DNA from 4 places in the Micromonospora polyrhachis genome. Region 3 is predicted to be linked to each of the others. Evidence: riboswitches for the same ligand, from Rfam matches in the RefSeq annotation. Region 3 holds a riboswitch; each other region holds the start of a gene.
The links. A riboswitch is a leader RNA that binds a small molecule or an ion and turns the genes downstream of it on or off. The one in region 3 is predicted to bind cyclic di-AMP.
Positions count from the first base shown of each region.

Region 1: another riboswitch for cyclic di-AMP. It lies ahead of FHR38_RS22620 (coiled-coil domain-containing protein); the one in region 3 lies ahead of FHR38_RS09460 (hypothetical protein).
Region 2: another riboswitch for cyclic di-AMP. It lies ahead of FHR38_RS14570 (C40 family peptidase); the one in region 3 lies ahead of FHR38_RS09460 (hypothetical protein).
Region 4: another riboswitch for cyclic di-AMP. It lies ahead of FHR38_RS17755 (coiled-coil domain-containing protein); the one in region 3 lies ahead of FHR38_RS09460 (hypothetical protein).

Region 1 is NZ_JACHJW010000001.1:5,103,229-5,110,867, forward strand. Features, by position in the region: gene FHR38_RS22605 (S8 family peptidase) at 1-1,251, opposite strand; gene FHR38_RS22610 (FAD-dependent monooxygenase) at 1,358-2,428, opposite strand; gene FHR38_RS22615 (TetR/AcrR family transcriptional regulator) at 2,494-3,060, shown strand; gene FHR38_RS22620 (coiled-coil domain-containing protein) at 3,128-4,210, opposite strand; cyclic di-AMP (ydaO/yuaA leader) riboswitch at 4,215-4,342, opposite strand; gene FHR38_RS22625 (cation diffusion facilitator family transporter) at 4,516-5,430, opposite strand; gene FHR38_RS22630 (HelD family protein) at 5,609-7,639, opposite strand, start outside.
Region 2 is NZ_JACHJW010000001.1:3,360,758-3,368,396, reverse strand. Features, by position in the region: gene dcd (dCTP deaminase) at 1-66, shown strand, start outside; gene FHR38_RS14570 (C40 family peptidase) at 143-1,216, opposite strand; cyclic di-AMP (ydaO/yuaA leader) riboswitch at 1,229-1,368, opposite strand; gene FHR38_RS14565 (N-acetylmuramoyl-L-alanine amidase) at 1,614-3,638, shown strand; gene FHR38_RS14560 (IS30 family transposase) at 3,713-4,921, opposite strand; gene FHR38_RS14555 (C40 family peptidase) at 5,010-6,014, opposite strand; gene FHR38_RS14550 (response regulator transcription factor) at 6,386-7,030, opposite strand; gene FHR38_RS14545 (sensor histidine kinase) at 7,021-7,639, opposite strand, start outside.
Region 3 is NZ_JACHJW010000001.1:2,274,666-2,282,304, forward strand. Features, by position in the region: gene glmS (glutamine--fructose-6-phosphate transaminase (isomerizing)) at 1-585, opposite strand, end outside; gene FHR38_RS09440 (pyridoxal phosphate-dependent aminotransferase) at 930-2,147, shown strand; gene FHR38_RS09445 (prenyltransferase) at 2,258-3,376, shown strand; partial or broken gene FHR38_RS09450 (transposase) at 3,495-3,908, shown strand; gene FHR38_RS09455 (MFS transporter) at 4,411-5,760, opposite strand; cyclic di-AMP (ydaO/yuaA leader) riboswitch at 5,946-6,071, shown strand; gene FHR38_RS09460 (hypothetical protein) at 6,200-6,601, shown strand; gene FHR38_RS33750 (VldE C-terminal domain-containing protein) at 6,567-6,854, shown strand; gene glmM (phosphoglucosamine mutase) at 6,993-7,639, opposite strand, start outside.
Region 4 is NZ_JACHJW010000001.1:4,039,307-4,046,945, reverse strand. Features, by position in the region: gene FHR38_RS17775 (ABC-F family ATP-binding cassette domain-containing protein) at 1-223, opposite strand, end outside; gene FHR38_RS17770 (4-(cytidine 5'-diphospho)-2-C-methyl-D-erythritol kinase) at 431-1,387, opposite strand; gene rsmA (16S rRNA (adenine(1518)-N(6)/adenine(1519)-N(6))-dimethyltransferase RsmA) at 1,459-2,385, opposite strand; gene FHR38_RS17760 (TatD family hydrolase) at 2,379-3,305, opposite strand; cyclic di-AMP (ydaO/yuaA leader) riboswitch at 3,578-3,712, shown strand; gene FHR38_RS17755 (coiled-coil domain-containing protein) at 3,717-4,718, shown strand; gene metG (methionine--tRNA ligase) at 4,882-6,672, opposite strand; gene FHR38_RS17745 (hypothetical protein) at 6,826-7,639, shown strand, end outside.

The DNA.
Region 1 (7,639 bases), 2.8 Mb from region 3:
TCAGCCGGTGGGGGAGAGGTAGAGCAGGCGGTTGGGCGAGCCGGTGCCGGGGTTGGTCACCACCCCGATGGTGGCGGTGCTGGCCAGGTAACTCTGCACCTGGGCCGGCGTCCAGGTCGGGTTGTTGCTCAGCACCCGGGCGGCGGCACCAGCCAGGTGCGGTGCCGCCTGCGACGTGCCGCTCAGGCTGTTGGTGGCGCTGATGCTGGTGTGCCAGGTCGAGGTGACCGTTACGCCGGGCGCGAAGAAGTCCAGGCAGGGGCCGAAGTTCGACCAACTCGCCCGAGCGTCGGAGCTGGTGGTGGCACCGACCGTGATTGCGTTCGGGGTCGAGCCGGGCGAATAGTTGCAGGCGTTGGCGTTGGAGTTGCCTGCGGCCACCGTGTAGGTCACCCCGTCGGCGATGGAATTCGTCACCGCCGTGTTGAGCGCGTTGCTGTAACTGCCCTGGACGCCCAGGTTCGCCACGGCCGGTTGCCCGGGGAGGTGGTCGGCGGTGACCCAGTTGATGCCGGAGATGATGATCGCGAGGCTGCTCGCCGCGCCGCAGTCGTACACCTTGACGGCGACCAGTACGACGTCCTTGGCCACGCCCCACCACGTCCCGCCGACGGTGCCGGCCGCGTGGGTGCCGTGTCCGAGGCAGTCGTTGGCCGGCGGGAGACCGTCGATCGCGTCGTACCCGTAGATCGCCTGACCACCGAAGTCCTGGTGGCCGATCTGCACCCCGCTGTCGATGATGTACGCCTTTACCCCGGTGCCCTGGCTGGTGAAGTTGTAGGTGGTGCTCAGCGGGAGAGCCGGCTGATCGATACGGTCCAGGTTCCAGGGCGCGTTGTTCTGGGTGGTGGTCAGCTCCACCGTGCGATCCTGCTCGACGTAGGCCACTGCGGGATCGCGAGCCAGCCGTCGGGCCGCCGACTCGGACAGGTGGATCTGGAATCCGTTGAGCGCGTCGCCGTACACCCGGCCCAGGGTGCCGCCGTAGCGGCTGGCCAGGCTGCTGGCGGTGGCGGCGAGTGCGGCCTGTCGGGTGCCGGCCCTGCCGCCGACGGCGCTGTCGGCGAGTACCACGATGTAGCTGCCCGGAATCGCGGTGGCGGCACCGACATCGCCGATATCGGGGTGGGTGCTTGCTGTCGCCGTCGAACCGGCGGCCATCGTGCTGGACAGGACCATGATCGTGGTGGCCAGGAGACCGAGGACGCCCCGGGCGCCCAGTCGCCGCCGAGGACTGTGGGGGAGTGTCATCCGCCAATTCTATTGACGTTCTCCTATGTTAGGGGGTGGTCTGCCAAGTGTTAGGAAGGGCCCCTTCTCGTCGTTTTTCGCCTTGGAAGGGACCCTTGCTGACGCCTCAGCTCGGCGGACCCCCGACCGCCAGTGCGGCGCGTACCGTGACGTCTCGAAGTGGGACGAACCGACGCATCTGGGCCGCCCGGTTCATGATCCGGGCGAGTCGGGCCAGGCGTTGCACCGGCCGACGACGCTCGCGGTCGTACGCCGCCAGTGCCGACTGGACGTCCGGCGTCCGGCCCAGGTGGCCGGCCAGGGTCACCGCGTCGACCAGTGCCTCGCATGCGCCCCGACCGAGGTCGGGGGTCATCGCGTGCGCCGCGTCGCCGATCAGTACGGCGTTGCCCCGTACGAAGGTGGGCAGCGGCGGGTGAAGATCGTAGATGTCGTGCCGCAGCACCTCCGTCTCGTCGTGCAGGTTGGCCAGCACCCGGCGTACCCCCTCGTGCCAATCCCCGAAGTGCGCACGCAGGGCTGCCACCTCACCCTCGGGGGAGCGTCCGCCCTCGGTGGTGCGAACGGTGGCGAACCAGTTCGTCCGCCCGTCCTCGCGCGGGGTGATGCCGAACCGCTTGCCGCGCCCCCAGGTCTCGTCCACCGTGTCGATCGCGCCGTCGACCGTGCCGCGCCAGGCCGTGCAGCCGGCATAGCGGGCTCGACTGGTCGGACCGAAGAGGGCGGTACGGGTCCCGCTGAAGATGCCGTCGGCGACCACCACCACGTCGTACTCCCGCTGTAGTGCGGCAACGTCGGAGATCTCGGTGCCGAGGGAGAGCCGGTCCGACGGGAGCGCCGCGACCAGCAGGCGGAGCAGCGCCGGGCGGGAGATCAGGTGTACGCCGTCGCCGGTGCGGCGAGCCGTGGCGGCCACGTCGACGGTGGTGATCCGGCTGCCGTTCGGCCGTAGCAGGTCGCCGCTGCGTTGCCGGGCACCGATGTCGCGTACCGCGTCGCCCAGCCCCATCGCGTCCAGCGCGCGTAACGCCTCCGGCCACATGCCCAGCGCGGTGCCGGTGCCACCCGGCGTGGCGGCCCGCTCGAAGACCCGTACCGACCAGCCGGCCCGATGCAGCATGACCCCGGCGGCCACGCCCCCGATCCCGCCCCCGATGATGCCCGCTCTTCTGCTCATGCGCCGAACCGTACTACAGGTGTAGTGAGAAAAAACTACGGCCGTAGTGCCCTAGGGTGATCGACATGGAGAACAGGCAGGTCCGGATCACCGACGCGGCCATCCGGGTGTTGGGCGAGCGGGGGCTACGACAGTTGACCCACCGGGCGGTGGACGCCGAGTCCGGGCTGCCGGCCGGCTCCACCTCCAACTACTTCCGCACCCGGGACGCGTTGCTCACCGGGGTGGTGACCCGGATGACCGAGCTGGACCGGGAAGCCTGGCAGCACTTTGCCGGCTCGATCCAGCCCGCCGACATCGACGAGCTGGCCGGCGCGCTGGGCGAATTCGTACGCTTCGCCACCGGCCCGGGACGTTGCCAGACACTGGCCCGGCTGGCGCTTTTCGTGGAGGCAGGGGTCCGCCCCGAGCTGCAACAGGAGCTGGTACGCGGCAACCGCGAGATCGTCGAGTGGGGAGTTCCGTGGCTGCGGGGAATCGGCTCGGCCGACCCGGTGGGACACGGCCGGCTGCTCGCCGACTATCTCGACGGGGTGCTGCTGCACGGAGTGGCGTTCCCCGACACGAAGACCGACCCGGTGCCCGGGATCCGGCTGCTGCTGGGCGGCCTGGTTACCGCCGACGGTGGTTAGGACGGGCCCCTTCCTATGCAAAAAGCGACAAGAAGGGGCCCGTCCCTACCTCTCAATACGAAGAACCTCAGTACACGGAGAGGTGGACGTGGTTGGTGTGGTCGCTGGAGGGGTCGCCGTTGCCACCGCTGTACGACTTCCAGCCACTGCTCGGTAGCCAGATCTGCTTGAACCAGATCACGTAGAGCACACCGAGCCGGTTGGCGTTGTTCACGTAGTACGCCGCCAGGTTGTTGCCGTAGGTCCGGTCCCCGCCGGTCGCCACCCCGCCGAAGCCACCCTTCTGGGCGGCGAAGTCGCAGGCCCGACCCTTCGGGTGCTCACCGGAACCGCCGCTGCGGTAGCAGGAGACGTACCGGGTGAAGCCGGCGGCCTTGGCCTGGTTCATGGCGTGCAGGGTGCGCGGCGTGATGCAGCCCGAGGTGGTGGGGTCGTTCACACTGCACGACTCGCGGGGCCAGGAGCCGTCGGAGTTGCGCGGTGCCGGCTTCGCCGTCGAGGTGTTGGAGCCGGTCACACCGGCACTGGGGGACCCGCTGCCGGCAACGGCCAGGGCGCGCTCGGCCTGCTGCTTGCGGCTGGCCATCACGGCGACCTGTTTGCGCTGTTCGCGGATCTCGTTGTCCAGCGCCGCCTTCGCCCGGCTCTCCCGCTCGCGGGTGTCGAGCAGGGCCCGGAGCTGCCGATCCTCGTTGCTGGCCACCACGCCGAGGGTGGCCGCGCGGTCCAGGAAGCCATCCGGGGAGTCGCTGTTGAGCAGTGCGGCCACCGTGCTGAGGCGACCGGTCCGGTAGGCGGCTCCGGCCAGTTCCCCCACGGTCGCGGTCCGGGCGGGGAGTTCGGCCTCGATGGCCGCGAGGTGTTCGGTGAGCTGCTTCTGTCGCTTGATGGAGTTGTCGAGGGCGGCCTTGGCATCCAGGTAGCCCTTCGAGGCCGCCTCAAGCTGTTGCCGCAGGCTGGGGCTGCCGCCCTCCGGGTCGGCGACGTCGGGAGCGGCGAGCAGCCCGGCGGCGGTGACCGGACCGGGTGCCCCGGCGGCCACCGGGGCTGCGCCCGCCGGTACGGCGACCGTCAGGCAGACCGTGATCGTGGCGGCCACCAGCGCCATCATGCGGGTGGCCGTTCGTCGTACGGGTGCCGGGAATGGCATGCAGTTGTCCTTCCGTCAGCCGCCGACCGGGTTAGCTGACGGGTTCGGGACGGAAGATCCCTACCGCTGACGCGGATGCACCCCAAGTGGTGGTTCCCCGGCTCGCGCGTGGCGATTAGGCGGCGGTCGCCACCGGCACCCGGTGGGGTGCCGCCTGGTGGTGACCTCGACCGAGCCTACCGGTAGTGCAGAGATAGATCATGACCGCACGCGGAAACTTAAGACGCCGCTAAATTCCGTCGCGTCGTATCCCGTCGCGTCGCGGCTGGTACACGCCACCCCGGTCGGGCTACCACCCGGTCGGGCTACCACCCGGTCGGTCCGCAGTTGCCGGGCTCCGTGCCCGGCTCGACCTGCAGGGTCGCGTGTTCGATGTGGAAGTCGTCGTGCAGGGCTACCCGTGCGGCGGCGAGCACCTGCCCCACCTCGGTGCCCGGCTCGATGGTGAGGTGCGCGGAGGCGACCTCCATTCCGGAGGTGAGCGTCCACACGTGCAGGTCGTGCACGTCGGCGACGCCGGGGACGGCGGAGAGTCGGGCCGCCACGGCGGGGACGTGTAGGTGCTCGGGTGCGGCCTGTACCAGGATGCGCACGGCCGCCCGGCCCAGCCGCCAGGTGCGCGGCAGGATGAAGACGCCGATGGCGACCGCGACCAGTGGATCGGCCCACCACCAGCCGGTGAGCGCGATCAGCCCGGCGGCGAGGATGACCCCGACCGAGCCGAGCAGGTCGCCGAGTACCTCCAGGTAGGCCCCGCGCAGGTTGATGCTCTCCTTGGCGCCGGAGCGCAGCAGGGCGAAGGCGACGATGTTGGCCAGCAGCCCGAGCACGGCCACGACGAACATCGGCCCGGCGAGCACGTGTGGCGGCTCGCCGAATCGGCGTACCGCCTCGACGAGGACGTAGATCGCAACGCCGAAGAGCAGCACCGCGTTGGCCAGCGCCGCGAGCACCTCCAGCCGGTAGAGGCCGAAGGTGCGTTGCGGGTCCCTGCTCGCCCGTCGGGTCGCGGTGATCGCGGCCAGGGCCATGGCGATCCCGAGTACGTCGGTGAACATGTGCCCGGCGTCGGAGAGCAGGGCCAGCGACCCGGTGGCCAGTGCGGCGACCGCCTCGACCACCATGAACGCGGCGAGCAGCGCGAACGCGGCCCAGAGTCGTCCCCGGTGCCGCTCCGCGGCGCGCATTACCTGCCCACCGTGGTCGTGTCCAGCCCCCATCGGCCTACCCTCCGTCGCTCCTGCGCGTCCGGCTCAAATTATGCTCACATCGCAATATGTGCAAGTGAAATGCTGGCCGGTGGGAGCGCAGAAGAGGACGAGCCGGGATGAAGCAGACGGAGGACGGGACAGGGAAGCGGTCAGCCGGGGAGCAGGCGGGCCGGCACGGCGACGCGGATCAGTCGGTGAGGTCGATCGTGGTGAGCCGCTGAGTGGCCCGGGACAGGGCGACGTAGAGCGTCCGTACCCCCGACTCCGAATCGGCCCGGATCTCCCCAGGTGCGACCAGCACGACCCCGTCGTACTCCATGCCCTTGGCCTGGAGGCAGTCGACCACCTGTAGGCGCGGTCCGGCCAGCTCCGCCACCCAGTCGGCGATCTCGGTCCGGCGCGGTACCGGCGTGATGACGCCGACCGTCCCCTCCACCTCGGCGAGCAGCCGTGCGGTGGCGGTACGGATCTGTTCCGGCAACTCGGCGGCGGGCACCCGCAGCGCGACCGGCTCGACGCCGGTGGTCCGGACCGCGGTGGGCAGCGGCAGGTCCGGATGCACCTCGCGGATCACCTCCGCGGCGACGGCGAAGATCTCCGCCGGGTTGCGGTAGTTGGTGGAGAGGGTGTACTCATGCCGGGGCCGACGGCCCAACGCCTTGTCCCGGGCCTGCGCGAGTTCGCGTGGGTCGCCGGCCCAGGCGGTCTGCGCCGGGTCACCCACCACGGTCCAGGACGCCAGCCGGCCTCGGCGGCCGATCATCCGCCACTGCATGGGGGAGACATCCTGCGACTCGTCCACCACCACGTGGGCGTACTCGCGGTAGTCCTCCGGCCGCTGCCGGTCGGCCTGCGCGGCGCGCTGCCGGTCGGCGTACGTGCTCAGCTCCCGCACCCCACCGGTGAGCTGGAACGGGTCACGCCTGCGTCGGGCAGCCCGCTTCATCGGCTTGCCGAGCAACTCGTCCAACTCGTCGAGCAGGGCGACGTCGGCGATCGTCGGCCCGTCCGCGTCCAGGTTCCGGTACGACTCGGCGAGTAGCCGGGTCTCGGCACCGGACAGGATGCCCGCCGTGTACGCGCGCAGCCGCTCCGGCACCGCCAGCCAGCCGAGCACGTGCCACGGGTGCAGTCGGGGCCACCAGGCGCGCAGGAAGTCCCGGAACTCGGGCCGCTCGGCCACCTCGTCCTCGAACACCCGCTGATCGGGTAGACGACCGACACGCATCTTCCGGACCTGTGCCCAGAGCGCGGAGAAGATCCCGTCGAAGCCGACCCGGCGTACCTCGTTGCGGCGACCACCCCCGGCGAGCGCCCGGGTACGGATCTTGTCCAGTTCGGCGGTGGTCAGCCGGAGCAGTTCGCCCCGGTAGAGCAGGCGCAACTCGCCCGGACCGTCCGGTACCGCGTCCCGGGCGGCCCGGCGCAGCACCTGGCGCATCCGGAGCGAGCCCTTGATCGCGGCGACCTCGGTTCGGTCGACCCGGGTCGCCACCACCCCCGGGAAGAGCGAGCCCAGCGAGTGCAGGGTCGCCGTCTCCTCACCGAGCGAGGGCAGCACCGAGGCGATGTACTGGACGAAGACCCCGGACGGGCCGACCACCAGGACACCGCCCCCGGCGAACCGGTTCCGGTCGGAATAGAGCAGGTACGCCGCCCGGTGTAGGGCCACCGCCGTCTTGCCGGTCCCCGGCCCGCCGGAGACGATCGTCACCCCGGAACCGGGGGAGCGGATGGCCTGGTCCTGTTCCCGCTGGATGGTGGCGACGATGTCGCGCATGCCCCGGCCGGTGGCCCGGGAGAGATTGGCCAGCAGCGCGCCGTCACCGACCACCCGCATCCCGGGTGGTGCGGCGGCCGGGTCGAGCAGGTCGTCCTCGATCCGGGTGACCCGCTCGTCAGCGGACTGGATCATCCGTCGCCGGATCACGCCCTGTGGATCGGCGGCGGTGGCCTGGTAGAAGGCGGCGGCGGCCGGTGCCCGCCAGTCGATCAATAGCGGCTCGGAGTTCTCGCCGCGAATGCCGAGCCGGCCGATGTGCATCACCGCACCGGTGTGTAGGTCCAGCCGGCCGAAGACCAATCCCTCGTGCTCGGCGTCGAGCGAGTGCCGCCGCCGGGCGGCATGGAAGACCATGGCGTCGCGTTCCACGAGCGCCCCGAAGTTGCCCACCCGGGCCAGTTGGTAGCCCTCCCGTTCCGCCAGCGCGGCCGACTG
Region 2 (7,639 bases), 1.1 Mb from region 3:
CAGGGACAGCGGGGGCCGACCCCGAGCCGGTCCTGGCAGAGCTGGCGTACCTGGCCGACCCGCTGACGCGTACCACGGGTGTTGGGCGGCCCCTTCCTATGCGAAACGCGATAGGAAGGGGCCCTTCCTGACACCAAAGACGTCAGCCCGGGCGACCGTAGCTGTGCACACCACCGTCGACCTTGCGCATCCTGACCTGGTCACCGGCGGTGGGAGCATGCACCACCCAACCGTCGCCGACGTAGAGGCCGACGTGCGCGAGGCCGTTGTAGAAGACCAGGTCACCTGGGCGTAGCTCGGCACGGCTCACGTGCGGCATCATCGCCCGTTGCTGGGCCGCGTTGTGCGGTAGCGATACGCCCGCCTGCTGCCAGGCCCGCAGCGTCAGGCCGGAACAGTCGTACGAGTTGGGTCCGGCCGAGCCCCACACGTAGGGCTTCCCGATCTGGGCGCAGGCGAACTTGACCACCTGTCCGGTCGAGCCACCCGGGTAGGTCGCGGGGCAGGGTGCCGGCCGGAGCACGCCACCGCCACCGTTGCCGTACGCCACCAGGCGCAGCTTCTGTAGCCGGGTGACCTCGGCGTCGATCTCCTTCTTCTTCGCCGCCAACTCGGCCTCGGTGCGGGTGAGCTGGGCGACCAGCACGTCCAGCGGCCCCTTCTGCGCGGCGTACCTGTTCTTCAGGTCGACCACGGCCTGGATGTCGTGCTGCTGCTGGCGGGCGAACTGGTCGAGCACACCGAGCTGGTCGAGGAGGGTGGTGGGTGAGCCGGTGGTGAGGATGGCGTTGAGCGTGGAGGCGTTGTCGCCCTTGTACGCCTGGACAGCGAGCGCCCCGACCTTGCCCATCGCCTCGTCGATCTGGCGTTGCAGCGGCTGGATCTTCTTGCCCAGCGCGTCGGCCTGCTTCTTCTTGCCGGCCAGGTCCTGTCGGGTGGCGTTGTGCTTCTCGATGATCGGTTCCAGCTTCGCCCACGCCTTGTCGATCTGGTTCTCGATCTCGGTCACCGACGGCTCGGCATGGGCCGGGGTCGCGCCGACGAGCACGACGGCGATGCTGGCAATCGCGGCGAGCGTGGCGGTGTACCAGGACCGAGTGGCGGTGAACCGGGATCGCGTGGAGGTGAACCGGGACCGACGGGTAGGCGGTATCGCCGTATCTCGGTCGGCGTGCACCGACCGGACCGGGCGCAACCGGGGGGCATGATGTGCCACCGGCGTCCGTACTCCTTCTTCCTGACCGCCTACCGAGTTAGCTGACGGGTTCGGGCGGGAAGATGTGCGCCCTACCGCGGATCGCGGATTCACCCCGATGGATCATGTGGGTCCCCGGTTCGATCTTGCGAACGATTCGGCGGTATCGAGCCGACGTCGCCCCGGATGGACGAACTGCCCTCGTCTCGACCGTCCCCAACCTAGGGAAGTGCACTACCAGGCGCAACCCGAACCGGCAAGATAATTCGCTTCGTACAACCATTGGTTGCAGAGAGTGGGCCACTGAGGGCAGACATGAAGAAATCTTTCACCTCCATCAACGATTCCGCAAGCCATTGACGAACCCCCCTCGGGCGAGTGAGGGTGACCAATGAGTCATCCCCCGAATGGAGGTTCGATGCACCGTCCGAAAGTACCGCTGAGCAGCCGGATACTGCTCAGTACCGTGGTGGTCGGCGCGGCGACGCTCGTACCCGCCGCGTCGGCGTCCGCCACCACGCCCGTACCGACCACCGCGAGCGCAACGGTCGACTCCCGGCAACAGGACTACACCGCCGCCGCCAGCGACTACGGCGTACCGGAGAGCGTCCTGCTGGGCGTCTCCTATCTCCAGTCCCGCTGGGACACCAACGCCGGCACCCCCAGCACCGCCGGCGGCTACGGCCCGATGCACCTCACCGACGCCGCCCACGTGGCCAGCCTGCCCACCTCCGGCGGTCACCACGACTCGGCGGAGGACCCGCGTGGCGACGACTCCCGCCGGTCACTCGCCCGCGAGCACCCCAGTGTGGCCACGCCAGAGAGCGCGGCCCTACGCACCCTGGGCACCGCCGCCACGCTCACCGGGGCCGGGGCGGAGGCACTGCGTACCGACGCTCGGGCGAACATCCGGGGCGGGGCGGCGCTGCTGTCGTCGTACCAGAAGGCCCTGACCGGACCGACGGGAAGCGCGAGCGACCCGGCGGCCTGGTACGGCGCGGTGGCCCGGTACTCCGGCGCGGAGACCAGCGACGCCGCCGCGGCCTTCGCCGACGAGGTCTACGCCACCATCCGTACGGGTGCCAACCGAGTCACCGACGACGGGCACCGGATCACCCTCGCCGCGCACCCCAGCCTCGACCCGATCAGGTCCTGGCTGGACCGGCTCGGCCTGCGCACGCCGACCCGACCGGACGGGCTGGAATGCCCGACGACCATCTCCTGTGAGTGGCTGCCCGCCCCCTACCAGCTACTCGGCGACGGCACCGATCCGGGCAACTACGGCAACCACGACAAGGGCAACCGGCCGGCGCAGCAGAAGATCGAGTACATCCTGATCCACGACGCCGAGGGCTACTTCGACAGCACGACCCGGCTGGCCCAGGACCCGGAGTGGGTGAGCTGGCACTACACGATGCGCTCGGCAGACGGTCACACCGCCCAGCACCTCAAGGCCAAGGACGTCGGCTGGCACGCCGGCAACTGGTACGTCAACGCCAAGTCGGTCGGAATCGAGCACGAGGGCTTCGCCGCCCAGGGCACCTGGTACACCGAGGCGATGTACCGCAGCTCGGCCAAGCTGGTGCGCTACCTGGCCAAGAAGCACAACGTGCCGCTGGACCGGCAACACATCATCGGCCACGACAACGTGCCCGGCACCGTGCCGAGCACCGTCCGAGGGATGCACTGGGACCCGGGCCCGTACTGGGACTGGTCGCACTACTTCGACCTGCTGGGGGCACCGATCCGGGGCACCGGCACGCCGCGTACCGGACTGGTGACCCTGGACCCGGACTTCGCCACCAACCGGCCGAACTTCTACGGATGTGCCAAGGCACCCGCCCCGCCAACCGAGCCGTGCCCCTCGCGTGGCTCGTCGTCGGTGATCCTGCGCAGCGCGCCCAGCCCGGACGCGCCGCTGGTCAACGACATCGCGCTGCGGCCGGACGGCACGCCGAACACGATGCAGATCTCCGACCATGGCGCGCGGGGCTCGGCGGGCCAGACGTACGCCATCGCCGACCGGCAGGGCGACTGGACCGCGATCTGGTACCTCGGGCAGAAGGCGTGGTTCCACAACCCGGCCTCGGCCCCCACCGCCAAGTGGACACTCGGCCTGGTCGTGACCCCCAAGCCGGGCAAGGCCACCATCCCGGTGTACGGCCGGGCCTACCCGGAGCAGGCCGCCTACCCGACCGGGGTGCCGTACCAGACGATCACCCCGTTGCAGTACACGCTCTCCGCCGGGCAGCGGTACGCGGTCGGGGATGTGCTACCGGGCGAGTACTACCGGGCCACGACGTTCGAAGGGACGTCCCCCGGTGACTGGACGGTGATCCGGGGCGAGAACCGGTACGTCCAGATCCAGTTCGGTCATCGCATCATGTTCGTCAACCTCGACGACGTACAGATCCTGCCGTCGCCGATCGGTGCGCCGCGCTGACGCCGTACCGCACACGTGAGGAAGGGCCCCTTGCCATCGCTGGCGGATTCCAGGGGTCGTTGCAACACAGGTGATCAACTGGCTTCGGTCAGAAGCTTAGCGATGCGCTCGGCTGGGGTGTCCCAGCCGAGTGTTTTGCGTGGTCGGCCGTTGAGTTCGGCGGCGACGGCGGCGAGGTGCTCCGGGGCGTGGACGGCGAGGTCGGTGCCTTTGGGGAAGTACTGGCGAAGCAGACCGTTGGTGTTCTCGTTGGAGCCGCGTTGCCAGGGCGAGTGTGGATCACAGAAGTAGACGGGAATGTCCGCAGCGGTGCTGAACTGGTGGTGCAGGGCCATTTCGGTGCCTTGGTCCCAGGTCAGGGATCGTTTGAGGTGGGCCGGCAGGGTGGCGACGGTGGCCTGCAGCGCGTCACGGACACGCTCAGCGGTACGACCGCGACCCAGGTGCACCAACAGGACGTAGCGGGTAGCGCGTTCCACCAGGGTGCCGATGGCCGAGGCGCTGTCCTTACCGATGATGAGGTCGCCTTCCCAGTGGCCGGGCACGGCCCGGTCGTCGGCTTCGGCGGGCCGGTCGCTGATCATCACCATGGGCGCGGTGAAGCGAGGCTGACGTTGTCCGGGTTGGCGGCGCGGGCGGCGGACCGCGCGGCCGGTACGCAGCGCCCGAGTCAGCTCGCGGCGTAGCTCACCGCGTCCCTGCACGTAGAGCGCCTGGTAGATCGTTTCGTGGGTCACGTGCATCCCTGGCTGGTCGGGGAAGTCTCGCCGCAACCGTTGCACGATCTGTTCCGGGCTCCACTTACGGTCCAAGCCGTCCTGCACTGCCTGGCGTAGCCGCGGGTTCGCGGCGAGCTTGCCCGTCTTCGGCCGTGGGCGCCGCTGTTCGGCCCGTGCCTGAGCCGCGTGAGGGCGGTAGTCCCCTGTCCCGGGATGGGCATTACGGCGCAGTTCACGGCTGATCGTGGACGGATCCCGCCCCACCTCGGCTGCGATCGACCGAAGCGACCTGCCCTCGCGCCGCAGGTCAGCGATCAGGATCCGGTCGTCCACGGACAGAAACCGACCGGCGGAAGTCCCGGGCCGGGCAGGAGGTTGCGCCTCCTGCCCGGCCCGGGACTTCCGCCCGTGCCGCCAACGATGGCCAGTACGCCGGTTGACCCCGACGATCCGACACGCCTGTGCGGTACCTACACCCTGCGCCACAAGATCAAGATAAGCCTGACGCTCAGCATGCAACTTCTTCCGGCCCTGAGGCGCCCGGTCCTTACGGATCTCGAACACTGCAACTCCTGAACAGATCAGGTGTTGCAACCACCACTAGAACTCAAGGCTTCTTGCATGGCAAGGGGCCCTTCCGCACAGCACAGCGTCAGCCGACGCGGCGGTACGCCGTCACCGACTTGCCGAAGCTGCCCACCGACGCCACCGTGACCGACTGGTTGAACGTCGGCGCGTGGACCATCTTTCCGTTGCCGATGTAGAGGCCTACGTGGTTCGGGAAGAAGACCAGGTCACCCGGACGCGCCTCGGAGGCGCTCACCCCTCTGCCCGCGCCGATCTGCGAGCCGGTGTAGTGATCCAGGTAGATCCCCGCCTTGCCGTAGGCATACTGGGTGAGCCCGGAGCAGTCGAACGAGTTCGGTCCGGCGGCACCCCAGACGTACGGGTCCCCCACCTGGGCGCAGGCGGTCTGGATCGCGATCCGCGCGGCTTCGGTGACCACACCGTTGATCGTCGGGCAATTTGCGACCTTGACGGTCGTCTTCGGCATCATGGCCTTCAGCCGGGTGACCTCGGCGTCGATGTCCTTCTTCTTCGCCGCCAGTTCGGCCTCCTGCCGGGCCTGCTGCGCGATCAGGTTGTCGAGCTTCGTCTTCTCGGCCATGTACCGGTCCCGGGTGGCCACGACATCGGCAATCTGCCGCCGCTCGTGCTCGTTCAACAAATTCAGATAGGTCAACTGATCGGCCAACGTGGTGGGGTTACCAGTCGACAACAATGCGTTCAGGTTGGACGAGGGGCCGGTCTTGTAGAACCGCACCGCCAGGCCACCGACCCGGCTCAGCGCCTCGTCGACCTGAAGGGAGAGGGGCTGGATCTTCTTCTCCAGCTCCGTCGCCTTCTTCTGGTTGGCCTTCATCTCGACGCGTACCTTGTTGTACTGCTCGATCACGCCTTCGAGTTCATGCCACTGCTTCTCGATCTGCGCGTCGATCTGTTCCGGCGTGGGTGTGGCCTGCGCCTGCACGGCAGGCACCAGACCGACACAGGCCGCTGCGACTACCGTCACCAGACGGTGAAAGACCCGACGCGCGGCGTTACGACGGGTGGATACCTGCTCCGGCGTACGAGGATGGGATGGCCGACTTCGCACCGGCGCGACTCCTTCGTGACCGACCGCCGGGCGCCTCGCGGAGGGGGAAGTGGAGGCCGACTATCCGCAAACGGTCGGTGCCCCACATTAGGGAAGGTTCGGCTTTGAATCAAGGTGAGGAGTGCCTATTTCGACCTCGTCATAGTAATTCGGCGGCATGACGATTCAATGTCGTCACGACTCGTAGCCGGTCCGACCCGACTCATGTGGAGCCACGCTCCATCACCCCCTGGAGGGCAACCTGGACGGTCGGCCAGCCAGCCAGGGCCGTCAGGTCGGCCAGTCAGCAGGTCGGCCGGTCAGCAGGCCCAGCAGAGCGGCAGAGCGGCGAGCAGGCGAGCGGCGAGCGGCGAGCCCGGTCCCCTACCGCACTAGGTGCCGAGGTAGCGCAGCACCGCGAGCACCCGGCGGCTGTAGCCGGTGACGTGCGCCAGGCCGAGCTTGTCGAAGATCGCGTTGACGTGTTTCTCGACCGCGCTCTGCGACACGTGCAACTTCGCCGCAATATGGGCGTTGGTGCAGCCCTGCGCCATGTGCTCCAGCACGTCCCGCTCCCGAGGCGTGAGGGCGGCCAGCGGGTCGACCCGGGTCGTACGAGCGAGCAGTTGACGTACCACCTCCGGATCGAAGGCGGCCCCGCCCGCGCCCACCCGGTCCAGCGCGTCCAGGAACTCACCGACCTGGACCACCCGGTCCTTCAGCAGGTATCCCACCCCGCTGGCGGTGCCACCGAGCAGCTCGGCGGCGTAGCGCTTCTCGACGTACTGGGACAGCACCAGCACCCCGACAGCGGGCCAACGGCGACGAATCTCCAACGCCGCCCGCAGCCCCTCGTCGGTGTGCGTGGGCGGCATCCGTACGTCGACCACGATGAGATCGGGCGGGTCGGCGGCGACGGCGGCCAACAACTGCTCGGCGTCGCCTACCGCAGCCAGGATTTCGTGGCCCTCGTCGGTGAGCAGCCGGACCAGTCCTTCGCGCAGCAGGGCCGAGTCCTCGGCGAGGATCAGACGCATGGCAGCTCCGCAGTGATCGTGGTCGGTCCACCGACCGGGCTGTGGACGTGGATCCGGCCATCCAGGGCGTGCACCCGCCGGTGCAGGCCGGCGAGGCCGCCGCCGGCCGGGTCGGCCCCGCCGACACCATCATCGGTGATCTTCACGTGTACGGCGTTGTCGAGGCCAGCCACCACGACCTCCACCCGGTGTGCCCGGGAGTGTTTGGCAGCATTGGTGACCGCCTCGCAGACCACGAAGTAGGCGACCGTCTCGATCGCCGGGCCGGGCCGGGCCGGCAGATCCAGCGTCATGCGTACCGGTAACGGGGAGCGCTCGGCGACAATCTCCAGGGCGGCGGTCAGCCCGCCATCGTCCAGCGCCGCCGGATACACCCGCCAGGCCACCTCGCGCAGTTCGGCCAGCACTCCGGCGGACTCCTCGTGCGCCTGGCGGAGCAGGTCGTCCGCCTTCGCCCGGTCGGTGGCGCGACGGGCCCGACCGAGCAGCATGCCGAGGGCGACGAGCCGCTGCTGCACTCCGTCGTGCAGGTCCCGTTCGATCCGGCGACGCTCGGCGTCGACTGCGGCGACGATCTCGGCCCGAGCCGCCGACAGTACGGCGATGCGC
Region 3 (7,639 bases):
TCCGACCACCGTGCCGGGCAGGCTGGCGTCGACGGCGAGCAGGGTGAAGGCACCTTCCAGGCGCTGGCAGACCGCCCGCATTGCCGCCGCGAGCAGCTGCGGCCCCTCCGGCTCCCCGGACGTACGGAGTTTCGTCAGCGCGGCGGAGAGCAGGTGTGCGGCGCACTCGGTGTCGGTGTCACTGGTGAACTGCACCCCGTCGGCTTCGAGTTCGGCGCGCAACTTGGCGAAGTTCTCGATGATCCCGTTGTGGATGACGGCAACCCGGCCGTCCCGGGCTACGTGTGGGTGGGCGTTGCGGTCGGTGGGGCCGCCGTGAGTGGCCCAGCGGGTGTGTCCGATCCCGGTGACACCGTCCCCGATGCCCAGCACGGTGCCGCTGTCGGTCGTCTCGCTGCTCGACCGCTCGGAGAGGGCCTTCTCCAGGTTGGCCAGTTTGCCGGCCCGTTTCTCGGTCAGCAGCTCGTCACCGCAGACGACGGCCACCCCCGCCGAGTCGTAGCCCCGATATTCCAGCCGCCGGAGTCCGTCCAGCACGATGCCCAACGCTGGCCGACTGCCGGCGTAGCCCACGATTCCACACATAGCCGGAGCCTAACCTAGTTTCGCTCACCATGCGTGCTCGAAAGCCAGGGAATCAAGCAGCAGGTTTGCTTGATACGGGGCTTCCGGGAACCAACCGGACCTAGCCCGCAGCCAGGCGGCACCCGGTCGATAGGGCATCCCGCGTGCATCACCGCCGACTGCGGTACGGGTCACCGCAGTCGGCATCCACCAGGTTGGGACCAGGCTCCACCCGGCTCAGCGGTACAGAGGTTGGGCTTGCGCGTTGCCTAGGTCGACTTCCCCGGCGTCGATGTCGTGCAGCGCGGCGCGTAGCGCGGCCTCTCCCGCATGATTGAACGAACGTTCGACCCTAGGCTGACGACGTGACGACGACATCGAGCGGCACCAAACGACACCGATCCGCAGATCCCCTGGTCCACCGCATGCGCCCGTTCGGCACGACGATCTTCGCCGAGATGTCGGCACTGGCGGCCCGAACCGGCGCGGTCAACCTCGGCCAGGGCTTTCCGGACACCGACGGGCCTGCCGAGATGCTGGCCGCAGCGGCACAGGCCGTCCACTCCGGACACAACCAGTACCCGCCCGGTCCGGGCATACTTCCCCTGCGCCAGGCGGTCGCCGACCACGAGCGCCGGTTCTGGGGACTGGAGTACGACCCCGACGGCGAGGTACTGATCACCGCTGGCGCGACCGAAGCGATCAGCGCCGCAATCCTGGCCCTGTGCGAAGCGGACGACGAGGTGATCTGCTTCGAGCCGTACTACGACTCGTACGCGGCGTCGATCGCGTTGGCCGGCGCGGTCCGCCGCCCGGTCACGCTACGGCCAGCCGACGACGGCCGGTACGCCTTCGACCCGGACGCCCTGCGTGCCGCGTTCGGCCCACGGACCCGGCTGGTGCTGCTTAACTCACCGCACAATCCGACGGGGAAGGTCTTCACCCGCGACGAGTTGACCCTGATCGCCGAACTCTGCCAGGAACACGACGTGTACGCGGTGACCGACGAGGTCTACGAGCATCTTGTCTTCACCGATGCCGCCACGACACACATTCCACTGGCCACGTTGCCCGGAATGGGGGACCGGACGCTGCGGATCTCCTCGGCGGGCAAGACGTTCTCCTGCACCGGCTGGAAGATTGGCTGGGCCAGCGGGCCGGCGGCCCTGGTCTCCGCGACGACCCGGGTCAAGCAGTTCCTTACCTTCGTCAACGGGGCACCACTACAGCCGGCGGTGGCCGTGGCGCTGGCCTTGCCCGACGGCTACTACGAGGGGTTCCGCGCGGGGATGCAGGCCCGCCGTGACCAACTCTCCGCCGGCCTGGCCACAGCCGGATTCGACGTGCTGACTCCAGAGGGGACCTACTTCATCACCGCTGACATCACCCGGCTCGGTGGACGCGACGGAGTGGAGTTCTGCCGTTCCCTGCCCGAACGGTGTGGCGTCGTGGCCGTACCCACCCAGGTCTTCTACGACGACGTGATCGCTGGACAACGCCTGATCCGCTTCGCCTTCTGCAAGCGCCCGGAGGTGCTCGACGACGCGGTCGACCGGCTGTCGACGATGCGACAGGTCGGCTGAGCCGCCCGCTCGCCGAGAAGTCAACCATCGGACGCCGACAATATAGACAAAGCTCTACACTGGCGATCGAACCGACTCGTACGGCGAATCAACCACGGGGGTGGCTACGCATGACGGCCAGTGGGACGAGCACGGCCAGCGCGGTCCAGGGGTTCCAACTCAGCGGTTTCATTCGACTGGCTCGACTGAGGTTTCTGCTCTACAACGTGCTTCCGGTAGGGCTCGGCGTCGCGGTGACCGTACACCTGGGGCATCCGCTGGATGTCAAGTGGTACGTCGTCGCTCAAGTCTTCGCCTGGGTCGTCCACCTGATGACGCACTACTGCAACGAGTACTTCGATCTGGAGGCCGACCGGGCGAACATCTACCACACGCCGTGGACCGGCGGCAGCCGCGCACTGGTGGACGGCTTGGTCGCACCGGTGGTCTCGCTGGGTACGGCCTTCCTCCTCTGGGTCGGCGGCATGCTGCTGGTGGCGGCGATGCCGACCACCTCGGCCCGGATACTGGGGGCCGTCACCCTGGCGCTGGCCTGGTTCTACACGGCACCGCCGCTGCGCTTCAACTACCGGGGACTAGGCGAACTCACGGTGGCGGCCATCCTCAACGGCCTGTGGCCGGTGGTCGCCGCGCTGCTTCAGGCTGACACGTTGCCGCTGATGCTACTGGCGATCCTGGCACCGACGGCGGTGCTCCAGGTCGCCCGAATGATGATTATGAACCTGGGTGACCGGGTGTCCGACGAGTCCGTCGGGAAACGCACCATTCCGGTGATCATCGGCTACTCCCGGGCAATCACGATGATCATCGCCGCCCAGGTGGTCGCCTACCTGCTGCTCACCCTCTTCGCCGTGGCCGGCTGGGTGCCGTGGCTGGTGTGGGCACCGATGACCGCCACCGCCGCCCTGTCGGTCTGGCTGGTCCGTCAACTCCGCCAAGGCGCGATGCGGGACGTCATTCCGGAACGGATGACCCCGGTGGTCTTCTGGGCCTCCAACCACGTCTCCCTGATCGTGTGCGCCGCCCTGGCCGGGGTCCTCGCCGACATCGTCGTACGGGGCAGCGGCGGGTCGGCCCCCCTCATCCTCGGCGCGGTCCTCGGCGGGTACGCCCTGCTGTTCGGGCATCGTCTCTGGTTGGCCAGTCGACGACAGCCGACACCTGCCAACCAACGAAAAGCCGACACAGCCCGGTCAGCGACGAGCCGGCAGGGAGTCACCCGCCGCTAAGGCGTGTTTCAAGAGTGGGTGGGTTTGATCAAGGTCACGGCGTGGCGGTGATCGATAACTGAAGAGGTCTCCGGTATCTGGTTCTGCGACCAAGCAAGAACTTCATACCGGAGACCTCGTGCCAAGCCTAGTGGTGACGAGGCGGCATGACCTGACCGACAGGCAGTGGGCTGTTCTGGCCCCTCTGCTGCCTGCCGCGCCGACGACAGGTCGTCCGCCGAAATGGGAGAAACGACAGCTCATCGACGGGATCCGGTGGCGGATCCGGATCGGTGCCCCAGCGCGGGATGTCCCGGCCGAGTACGCGCCCTGGCCCACCGTCCACGGCCTGTTCCGCCGTTGGCAGCGTGACGGGACCTGGGACAGGATCCTGTCCGCGTTGCAGGCGGCCGGCGACGCGACCGGCTGGATCGCTTGGACGGAGAGCGCCGACTCGATGACCAGTCGCGCCCACCAGCACGCCGCAGGCGCCCGCAAGGACAGGCATCTGCCGAAGGAGCCGCCCGGCGGTGTGCACGACAAGCCGGCAGAAACCGGTTTCTTCGCGACCGTCCACTGCCGGGGTCAGCCGGCCACCGGTCGACCGTGCGAACGCAGCCGCGAATCCGGGTGACTTCCCCGATGCGGCGGGTGGCGGGGCGGGAGCATGCTGGGGCCATGGGGCGACTTCTCGCTGGGACCGTCGCCGTGGTGTTCGCGCTGTTCGTCGCCGTGGGGTTCTCGCTGGGACCGTCGCCGTGGTGTTCACGCTGTTCGTCGCCGGTGTCATCGCCTGTGGCTCTTTCAGGGCACTGATCGGCGCCACGTTCTACATCCTGGTCGGGGCCGCGGTGGTCGGTGCGGCGCCTCCCTCTGCTACAAGCCTCTACTACAAGCGTCTACTACAAGCCTCTACTACAAGGCCAAGCGGAGCCTGGGCACCACTCGCAACCAGCGCCGTCTCGTCGAGGCCGCCGCGGCCACCCGGCGTCAGCGCAACCGCTGACGCCCGTCGGCACCGACCCGCCTCCGGCGCGGCAGGTCGCGTCACCGGGTCATTCACCCGTCCGGCCCAGGACCATGTCTCCGGCCGCCGGGTCCGGGCCGCCGTGCTCCGCACCCGCGTCCGAAATCCCACGCCCGACCGGAGCCCCACCGGCGGTCGGAGCACCATCCGCGACCGCCGCTCCACCCTCGGCCGAGGCAGCCGGCTCCCGGCGCAGTGACGTGCGCAGGGCCAATGCCGTAAGCAAGGTGGCGACGAGCCCGCCCGCTCCCGCCACCACGAGCGTGGCCGGGGCCGAGGTGGCGTCGAGCAGGAGGCCGCCGAGCATGTACGAGAGGGCGGCGGCGAGACCGACCGCGCCGTAGAGGTTGCCGAAGACGCGGCCCTGCATGCCGTCGGGCACCGTCCGCTGCAGCATGGTGTTGCTGCCGACGTCGATCGCGGCGATCCCGAGCCCGCGCACGGCCTGCATGGCGAATGCCGCGCCGATCGCCCAGGTCAGGCCAGCCGCCGCGCCGGTGAGCAGGTTGCCCAGCGAACTGATGCCGAAGCCGGCGATCAGCAGCGCCGCCGTCGGTACGTGGCGTCCGAGCCGGGTCAGCAGCGCATAGCCGGCGGCGAGGCCGAACCCGATCGCGCCGAGCAGGACCGCGGCCACGGAGTCGGGCACGTCGAAGACGCCTGTCGCGAGCACCGTCAGGGCCACGTCGTCGACGCCGGTGAAGAACACCACCGCGCAGAACCCCACGGCGACGACGCGGACGATGGGGGTCGTGACGATGTACCCGATGCCGGCGCGCGTGCCCTTCCACAGCGAGTCGGTCTCCAACTCGCTCGGCGGCAGTTTCGGCAGGACGGTGAGCAGCAGCGCCGACACGAGGAACGAGGCGGCGTCGACCAGCAGCACCCCGGTCGTGCCGAAGAACGGGAACAGCGCGGCGGCGAGTAGCGGCGCGCCCAGGTCCGCCGTGTTGGTGCCGAAGCCGAGGGTGGCGTTGGCCTCCTCGAGTTCGTCCCGCCGGACCAGCGCCGGCACCGCCGCCCGGGAGGCGGGCTGGAAGATCTGCCCGGCGACGGCCCGGGTCGCCACCAGGACCAGCAGCAGCGGCAGCGCGGGGAGGGACAGCGCGATCATCGCGACCACCGCGCCCTGCACGAGCTCACAGACGATCATCAGCCGTCGCCGGTCGAACCGGTCGGCGAGCGCCCCCGCGATCGGCGCGAGCAGTGACGGTGTGAAGTCGCCGGCGAGCAGCAGCGCCGCGACCGCGAGGCCCTGACCGGTCGAGTCGGCGACGTGCAGCAGCAACGCGATCATGCTGATCGAGTCACCGGCGAAGGACACGCACCGTGCGAGAAACAACACACGGAAGTCCCGGTTGCGGCGGAGCAGGCGCATGCGGACGCAGCGTAGGCGTCCGTCGCGCCGGGCTCATCGGATTTCCCATGGGATGTACGCGACGGGTGATCGACAAGGTGACCGCTGCCATGCGATTCACCGCCGACGATGTCGGGCAACTACGCTGCACCACCGGACGACCCCGTTCTCGGACATGCGCGACCGGTGACCAGCCGGTAGTCCGACCATGGTCTCCGCCTCGCGGCATCCCTCGGTGCCAGCGGCAACCGGGGTGAATCCGCACCAACGGTAGGGGCGCTGTTCCGTCCCGAGCCCGTCAGCCAACTCGGTAGGCGGCATCCGGAGCACGGCGAACATAACGCTCGGTACGGCCCTCGAAAGGCCAACCGCGACTGGATCGACGGCCGCCCCGGAGTACCGCGCGGGGGGCCTGCGCACCGCCTCCGCCCTGCTCGACAGCACCGACCCGGAGCGGCTCATGAGCCGGGCGATGCTGGTGAACACGATCAACCGGTACAACGACAAGACGCTCGGCGGGCTCAAGAAGCTCAAGGCCGACGCCGACGCGGCGAAGAAGTCGATCGACGCCGAGGTGGCCACCCAGACGGCCCGGGCCGACATCATGGGCAAGAAGGAGGACGCCGAGACGGCGCTCGCCAAGGCCGGCGGCAAGGCCACCGGCTACATGAGCGCGAATTCGCCCCTGGCCAAGCCCGCACCGCGCAACGCGGACGGCAGCGGGCCCAAGGAGAGCTGCACCATCGACGACCCGACCACCACGGGCTGCGTCACGCCGCGCATGATCCACTCGATGAAGGAGGCGCACGCCGCCGGCTTCAAGCGGTATTACTCCTGCTACCGGCCCCGGTGGGTCCCATGAGCACCCGAAGGGCCGTACGTGCGACTTCGCCGCCCGGGCCAACGGGTTCGGCGGTGACGCCACGGGTCAGGACAAGGTCTACGGCGGCAACCTCGCGGCGTTCTTCGTGCGCAACGCCAACACGCTCGGCGTGCTGTATGTCATCTGGCATCGCCAGGTGTGGACGTCGGCGGCGGGTTGGTACTACTACAGCGGCGCCGGCGACGACCCGTCCAGCGACAACACAAACCACGTGCATGATTCCGTGTACTAGGCCCCAACTCCGGCACCCACGACCGGTTTCCGCTGGAACCTGCCACGCGAGCGGGTTTTGGGAACGGTTGTTGCTACTGGCGCAGTGACAGACGTTCCCAACCCGGCAGTGGGGAGACGCGCTACCCGGCCCGGCGCGCTATGCCGAGGCGGGGCTGGCTCGACGTACCTCGTCGGCAATCCGCTCCGCCACCGTCTCGGCGAACTCCAGTGTGGCTGCCTCGACCATCACCCGGACCAGCGGCTCGGTGCCCGACGGGCGCAGCAGCACCCGTCCGGTCTCGCCCAGTTCCGCCTCGGCCTCGGCTGTCGCGGCGAGCACTGCCGGAGCACCGGCACCGATGGTCCGGTCACCGACCGGAACGTTGATCAGCACCTGTGGCAGCTTCGCGACCACGGCGGCGAGATCCGCCAGCGATCGGCCCGTCGCCGCCATCCGCGACATCAGTTGCAGGCCGGTCAGCACCCCGTCGCCGGTGGTGGCGTACTCCGACAGCACGATATGCCCGCTCTGCTCGCCGCCGAGCGCCAGCCCGGACGCCCGCAGCTCCTCCAGTACGTACCGGTCGCCGACCTTGGTCTCGATCAGCCGGATGCCCGCCTCGGCCATCGCGAGCCGAAGGCCCAGGTTGCTCATCACGGTGGCCACCAGCGTGTCCCGGGTCAGGGTGCCGGCCTCCCGCATGCCCAGGGCGAGAATGGCCAGGATCTGGTCGCCGTCGACCTCGTTCCCGTCGGCCGTGACCGCCACGCACCGGTCGGCGTCGCCATCATGGGCGATGCCGA
Region 4 (7,639 bases), 1.8 Mb from region 3:
GCGGCAGTGAGGCGACCTGGAGGTCGCGCCGGTGGGTGACTCGGCCGCTGTCCGGTTCCTCGGCACGGGTCAGCAGCCGCAGCAGGGTGGACTTGCCGGCACCGTTGAGCCCGACCACGCCGATCCGGTCGGCGCTGTCCAGTCCGAGGGACACGTCGGTGAGCAGCTGCCCGACCGCGCCGTAGCCCTTGGACGCGCGGTCCAGGTTGACGATGTTGGCCACCACACCTGCCTTTCCCATGGTCGAGGCGCCCGCCGGGCTGGGCGGTGCCGATCAACCGAAGATCGGCGGGGGGCGTCGTACGGTGACGCCGGCCCGGGAGGGCGCCTCAGTCGACAAGCCTACGCGGGGTACGCCTCGGCCGACGGGTCAGACCACCGAGGCTCCGGTCAGAGCACCTGGGCCCCGGTCACAGCATCCGGGCTCCGGTCAGACCACTCGGGCTCCGGGGACCGGCCCGTACGCGGGGTAGGCGGTCCGGCAGACCGAGGAGCTGGCCAGTTCGGCGGCGATCCGGCCGGCGTGGCCTTCGTCGGCGGCGAGGAAGACGCAGGTCGGTCCGGAGCCGGAGACGATGCTGGCGAGCGCCCCGGCCGCCTCGCCGGCGGCCAGGGTCGCGGCCAGGCTGGGGCGCAGCGACAGGGCGGCGATCTGCATGTCGTTGCCGAGCGCCGCGGCGAGCACCTTCGGGTCGCGCTGGCGCAGCGCGGCGAGCAGGGAGTCCGGGCTGCCCAGCGGTGCGGGGGCGTCCCGTTCGGCGCGGAGCCGGTCGAGCTCCCGGTAGACGGCGGGGGTGGAGAGGCCACCGTCGGCGGCGGCGACGACCCAGTGCCAGGTGGTGGGTCGGGCGAGGACGGGGCTGACCGCCTCGCCCCGACCGGTGCCCAGCGCGGTGCCGCCGTGCAGCAGGAAGGGCACGTCGGAGCCGAGGCCGGCGGCGATCGCCGCCAGTTCCTCGCGGGACAGGTTGGTGCCCCACAGGGTGTCGCAGGCGACCAGGGTGGCGGCGGCGTCGGCGCTGCCGCCGGCCAGGCCGCCGGCGAGTGGGATCTGCTTGCGCAGGTGCAGCCGGGCGTGGGCGGGCACGCCGGCGTACGCGGCCAGGGCCCGGGCCGCCCGGATGACCAGGTTCGACTCGTCGAGGGCCAGTTCGCCGGTGCCTTCGCCCGCCATGGTGAGGGTGAGGGTGTCGCCGCGTCGGGCGGTCAGCTCGTCGTAGCTGGAGATCGCGTGGTAGACGGTGGTCAGCTCGTGGTAGCCGTCGGGGCGTACCGGGCCGACACCGAGGTGCAGGTTGATCTTGGCGGGTACCCGTACCTTGACCGGGCCGGCCGCGCCCCGTCGCTGCTGATCGTCATCGTCGTCCGGCCGCCACGCCTCGGTCACGGGACGATGCCCAGGATCCGGGGCCGGATGTCGGACGGTTGCGCAGACCTCGTCATGGGCACCGCGACAGCCTACTCGGCACCCGACGTACCCGATGGAGCCGACGCGGCGATCGCGGCGAACTGCTCCACGGTGAGCGACTCACCCCGGGCGCTGGGATCGACCCCCGCCGTGACCAGGGCGGCAGCGGCCCGGTCGGCACCGCCGGCCCAGCCGGCGAGGGCGGCCCGCAGGGTCTTGCGCCGCTGCGCGAACGCCGCGTCGACCACCGCGAAGACCCGGGACCGGGGTACGTCCGGTCGGGGCGGCTCGCGCCGGGTGAAGGCGACCAGCCCGGAGTCGACGTTGGGCACCGGCCAGAACACGTTGGGCGGCACCTTGCCGGCGCTGCGGGCGGTGGCGTACCAGGCGAGTTTGACCGACGGAATGCCATAGACCTTGGAGCCGGGGCCGGCGACCAGCCGGTCGGCGACCTCCTTCTGCACCATCACCAGGCCGTGCCGCAGGCTGGGCAGCTCGGCCAACAGGTGCAGGACGACCGGCACCGCCACGTTGTAGGGCAGGTTCGCGACCAGCGCGGTCGGTGCCGGGTCGGCCAGGTCGGCGGCGGTGACCCGCAGCGCGTCGGCCCGGTGCACGGTCAGCCGCCCGGCGACGTCCGGCCCGCAGTGGTCGGCCACGGTCTGCGGCAACGCCTCGGCCAGCACCGGGTCGATCTCCACCGCGTGTACGTGCGCCACGGCTGGCAGCAGTGCCAGGGTGAGCGATCCAAGTCCCGGGCCGACCTCCACCGCCACGTCGTCGGGGCTCAGTCCGGCGGCGGTCACGATGCGCCGGACCGTGTTCGGGTCGTGCACGAAGTTCTGGCCGAGCTTCTTGGTCGGGGTCACGCCCAGCCGGGCGGCCAGCTCCCGGATCTCCCCGGGGGTGAGGAAGGGCCCCTTCTTGTTGCTTTCCGCAGGTAGAGGGTCCCTTCCTACCCCTTGTGGCGTCACCATGGGCCGAACACCCGCTCGCCGGTGGCGGAGATCGCCGTACACAGCTCGGTCAGGTCCGCCCCGGTGGTCTCGGCCAGCGACCGGACGGTGAGCGGAATCAGGTACGACCCGTTGGGCCGACCCCGATGCGGCGTGGGGGTGAGGTAGGGCGCGTCGGTCTCGACCAGCAGTTGGTCCAGCGGGGTGATCCGGGCGGCTGCCCGCAGCGCGTGGGCGCTGGCGAAGGTGACCGTGCCGGCGAAGCTGAGCACGTACCCCCGGCGGAGACACTCGGTGGCGAACTCGGCGTCGCCGGAGAAGCAGTGCAGCACCACGGTCTGCGGGGCACCCTCCTCGTCGAGGACCCGCAGCACGTCGGCGTGCGCGTCCCGGTCATGGATCACCAGGGGTTTGCCGTACCGCTTGGCGATGGCGATGTGCGCCCGGAAGCTCAGCTCCTGGGCGGCCCGCCCCTCGTCCCCCGTACGGAAGAAGTCCATCCCGGTCTCGCCGATACCGCGTACCCGCTCCTCGGCGGCGAGCGCCTCGATCTGGCGCAGCGCCTCGTCCAGGTCGGCGAGTCGGGGTGCCTCGTTGGGGTGCAGCGCGACGGTGGCGACCACCGCTCGATGTTGCCGGGCCACCTCGGCCCCCCAGCGGGACGAGGCCACGTCGACCCCGACCTGCACCAGTCGGTCGACCCCGACCCCGGCGGCCACCTCGATCATGGCGGCGACCGGGTCGCCCGATCCCGCCGCGAACGGGTCACCGGCACCGGCCGGGCCGCCGGTCACCCCGGCCTCGGCCACGGTGATGTCCAGGTGGGTGTGGCTGTCGATCACCGTACGGGGCAGCGGCTCGGGTGGGGACGGAAACTCCCCCGCCCGGCGCGCGGCGCGTTGGCGGCGGGACTCGGTTTGATCGCTCATCACCGTCAGCATCACATATCCAGGTACGCCATCCGGCGCAACCAGCCGGGAGCGGGCCCCTGCCGCCAATCGAGAACGGAACGTCGATGCCGTGTGTCCACTTCACACATTCGCCGACATTACGAAAGACCGATGTGTCAGCAGGCCGACACAGAGCGAGACGGTTACCGAAAGGCGCTGGCTGATAACGCTTTTCTCGCCGGTGCCGGCGAAATAGATGGCCTGCCGGGGTGTCGGGTAGGCTCGCTGGCGGCAATCGCCAGAAGGCACGTCATCGGGTGCCGGCGAGGCTGCCGCCTAATCGCCTGACCGGGCGAATCGGGGAACCGTGTTCGTGGGGTGAATCCGCAGTAAGCGGTAGGGGCCACTTCCGCCCCGAACCCGTCAGCTAACCCGATCGGCGGCCGACGGAAGGAAGGTATCTTGACCGCACCCCTGCGCGGTTGGCTGACGACGATCCTGGCGCTACTCACCGCCGTGGCCCTGGTGGCACCCGCCGAGCGGGCCTGGGCAGAACCCAACGAGACTCCCAACGAGACCGAGACGCCGCTGCTCCGCGACGTGATCGAGTCGACCAACCGGGGCTACATTCAGGCGAAGGCCAAGCTGGATCAGTCGAAGCGGCGGCAACAGGCTCTCAACCTCGAACTCCAAAAGGCCCAGGAGCGGCTCGACCTACTCGCCCCGCAGGTGGCTCAGATCGCGGCCCAGTCCTACCGCCAGGGCAAGATCGGCGCAATTGCCGTACTGCTGGAGAGTGACAGCCCCGACTCGTTCGTCGAGCGGGCGAGCCGGCTGGACGAGCTGAACCGGCTCAACGACCGGAAGCTGCGCGAACTCACCGAGGCCCGGGACATCGCCGAACGCGCCAAGGCCCAGCTCGACGCCGAGATCCTGGAGCAGAACAAGCAGCTGACCATCATGACGAAGCAGAAGAAGGAAGCGGAGAAGGCGCTCGCCCTGGTCGGCGGGATGAGCCTGACCAAGGGGTTCGTCACCGCGACCTCGCCGGTGGCCAAGGCCGCCCCGCGTACGGCCAGCGGCGACTGGCCGAGCGAGTCGTGCAACCAGGACGACCCGACGACCTCCGGCTGCATCACGCCACGCACGATGCACATGTACAAGGAGGTCAAGAAGGCCGGGTTCAACCGGTTCGTGGGCTGCTACCGCTCAGGTGGCCCGTACGAGCACCCGAAGGGCCGCGCCTGCGACTGGTCGTTGATCAACCGGGGCTTCGTCTCCGCACAGAACCAGGACCAGCGGATGTACGGCAACAACCTCACCGCGTTCCTGGTCCGTAACGCCGACCGCCTCGGTATCTACTACGTGATCTGGTACAAGCAGATCTGGATGCCGGCGACCGGCTGGAGCTCGTACAGTGGGGCGAGCGATCACACCGACCACGTACACGTGTCGATGCTTTGAGTCCCGGCCGGGCGCGGCGACCGCTGCCCTGCCGACGGTGGGACGGAACGAACGAAGGCGGCCCGGCCCTGGATGCTCCAGGACCGGGCCGCTTCCGTCGTGATCGGGCTCGTCGTCGGTCGCCTCGACGTGGTCGGGACCGATGTCACGATCGGGACCGACGTCAGCCGCCGAGCCGGGCCAGTTCCTCCTCGACGATCGACGGGTCGAGCTTGCGGAAGACCGGCTTCGGCGCGGCCAGCGGTCGACCCGCCTCCACCGGTACGGACTCCCAGCGTGCGCCGACCGTGTAGTCCCCGGTCAGCACCGGGTACGCCGGCCCTCCGTCGAGATCCTCGACCTCCACGATGGACGGCATCGGAGCGTGTACGCCGGTGCCGCCGAGCAGTTCGTGGATCTTCTGGGCGGAGTGCGGCAGGAAGGGCGTGAGCAGCGTGTTGGCGTCGCTGACCACCTGCAACGCGACGTGCAGGATGGTGCCCATCCGGGGCTTGTCCTCGTCGCTCTTGAGCTTCCACGGCGCCTGGTCGGAAAGGTACTTGTTGGCCTCGGCGACCACCCGCATCGCCTCGCCGATCGCCGCCTTCTGCCGGTGCCGGGCGATCAGGTCACCGACGGTGTCGAAGCCGGCCCGGGCAACGGCCAGCAGCGCTTCGTCCGCCTCGGTGAGCCCGGCGGCGTCGATCTCCGGGATCGCGCCGAAGTTCTTCGCCGCCATCGAGATCGACCGGTTGACCAGGTTGCCCCAGCCGGCGACCAGTTCGTCGTTGTTGCGGCGCAGGAACTCGGCCCAGGTGAAGTCGGTGTCGTTGCTCTCCGGCCCGGCGGCGGCGATGAAGTAGCGCAGCGCGTCGGCGTCGTAGCGCTCCAGGAAGTCGCGGACGTAGATGACCACCCGGCGGGAGGAAGAGAACTTGCGTCCCTCCATGGTCAGGTATTCGCTGGAGACCACCTCGGTGGGCAGGTTGAGTGCCCCCAGCTGGCCCGGTTCGCCGTTCCGGTCGCCGGCCCCGGAGTAGCCGAGCAGCAGTGCCGGCCAGATCACCGAGTGGAAGACGATGTTGTCCTTGCCCATGAAGTAGTAGCCGAGCGCGTCGTCGGCGGACCACCACCTGCGCCACGCCTCCGGATCGCCTGAGCGGCGGGCCCACTCGATCGACGCGGAGAGGTAGCCGATGACCGCGTCGAACCAGACGTAGATCCTCTTGTCGGTACGGTCCCGCCAGCCCTCCAGCGGGATCGGTACGCCCCACTCCAGGTCCCGGGTGATGGCCCGTGGTTGCAGGTCGTCGAGGAGGTTCTTGGAGAACCGCAGTACGTTGGGCCGCCAGCCCTCCCGGCTGTCCAGCCACCGACCGAGCGCCTCGGCGAACGCGGGCAGGTCGAGGAAGAAGTGCTCGGTCTCCACGAACTGCGGCGTCTCGCCGTTGATCTTCGATCGGGGATCGATCAGGTCGATCGGGTCGAGCTGGTTGCCGCAGTTGTCACACTGGTCGCCCCGGGCGCTGCCGTAGCCGCAGATCGGGCAGGTGCCCTCGATGTAGCGATCGGGCAGCGTACGGCCGGTGGACGGGGAGATCGCCCCCATGGTGACCTTGGGCACGATGTAGCCGTTGCGGTAGAGCGTCTCGAAAATCTCCTGCACCACGGCGTAGTGGTTGCCGGTGGTGGTCCGGGTGAAAAGGTCGTAGGAGAGGCCAAGGCCGTGCAGGTCCTCCACGATGACCCGGTTGTAGCGGTCGGCCAGCTCGCGCGGGCTGACCCCCTCGTTGTCGGCCTGCACCTGGATCGGGGTGCCGTGCTCGTCGGTGCCGGAGACCATGAGCACGTCGTGCCCGGCCATCCGCATGTACCGGCTGAACACGTCGGAGGGCACTCCGAAGCCGGAGACATGGCCGATGTGGCGCGGGCCGTTGGCGTAGGGCCAGGCGACCGCCGCGAGAACGTGACTCATGGCTGTCAAGCCTAGTGACCGGCCTACGGCGTCTGCGAAGGGATAACCGGGCCGGCTGGGTCTGCCCCGCCCGACCGCTCTTTGCCCGGTTTACCGCCGACACGCGCATTAGCTTGTCGTGTCGACTCGGTCACTCGTTGTGGAATGGGCAGTGTGACCGGGCGAACAGGCGAGCAGCACCCCCTCGGGGAGCAGGGCGAGGACACCGTCCCACTCATCGAGCCGACCACCGGTGCCCCGTTCACCGCACTTCCCCAGCGGGCACCGCTACGGGTACCACCGAGCCGGGCGGATTCCGCACGGGACGGGCCGGGGCCGTCCGTACGCGCTTCGGTACCGCAGCAGGCTTCGGCCGACGAACCGGCGTTCTGGCTACCGATCGAGGAGGTCCACTGGGACGGGACCCCGGTGGCGGCGGACCGCCCCGCCGGACACGACCGGAGCCGGCGGGGCCTCGGCCTGCGGGGGACGACCGGCCGGCCAGCCAAGCCCCCACGCCACCCGGTGCTCGGGCTGGCCGGTCTGCTCGTCCTGACCCTGCTCAGCAGCTTCTTCGCCTGGGTGAGCGCCGAGCCCCTGTGGCTGGCGGTGGGGCACGGCGACCGGGGTACCGCCACCGTGCTGAGCTGCACCGGTAGTGGCATCGGCCTGCGGTGCCGGGGCACGTTCGTGGCCGACGACGACACCACCGCCGGTCAGGGCTCGGCAACCAACGCCCCGGACGGCGGGCCCTCGGCCACCCCGGATCCGGTGATCTCCGACCACGCCGACGGGGAACCCGGCGACGAAAGTGTCACCCCTGCCGGTCTCGTCACCGACGTACGGCTGGCCGGGGTGGACGGGCGGCATCGGACGCCGGGAAACACGCTCGTGGCCCGGATGGTCGATCCGGACGCCGCCACGGCGTACGTCGAGGGGGACACCGTCACCCGGCACCTGCGCTGGCTGCTCGGCCTAGCCCTGGTGG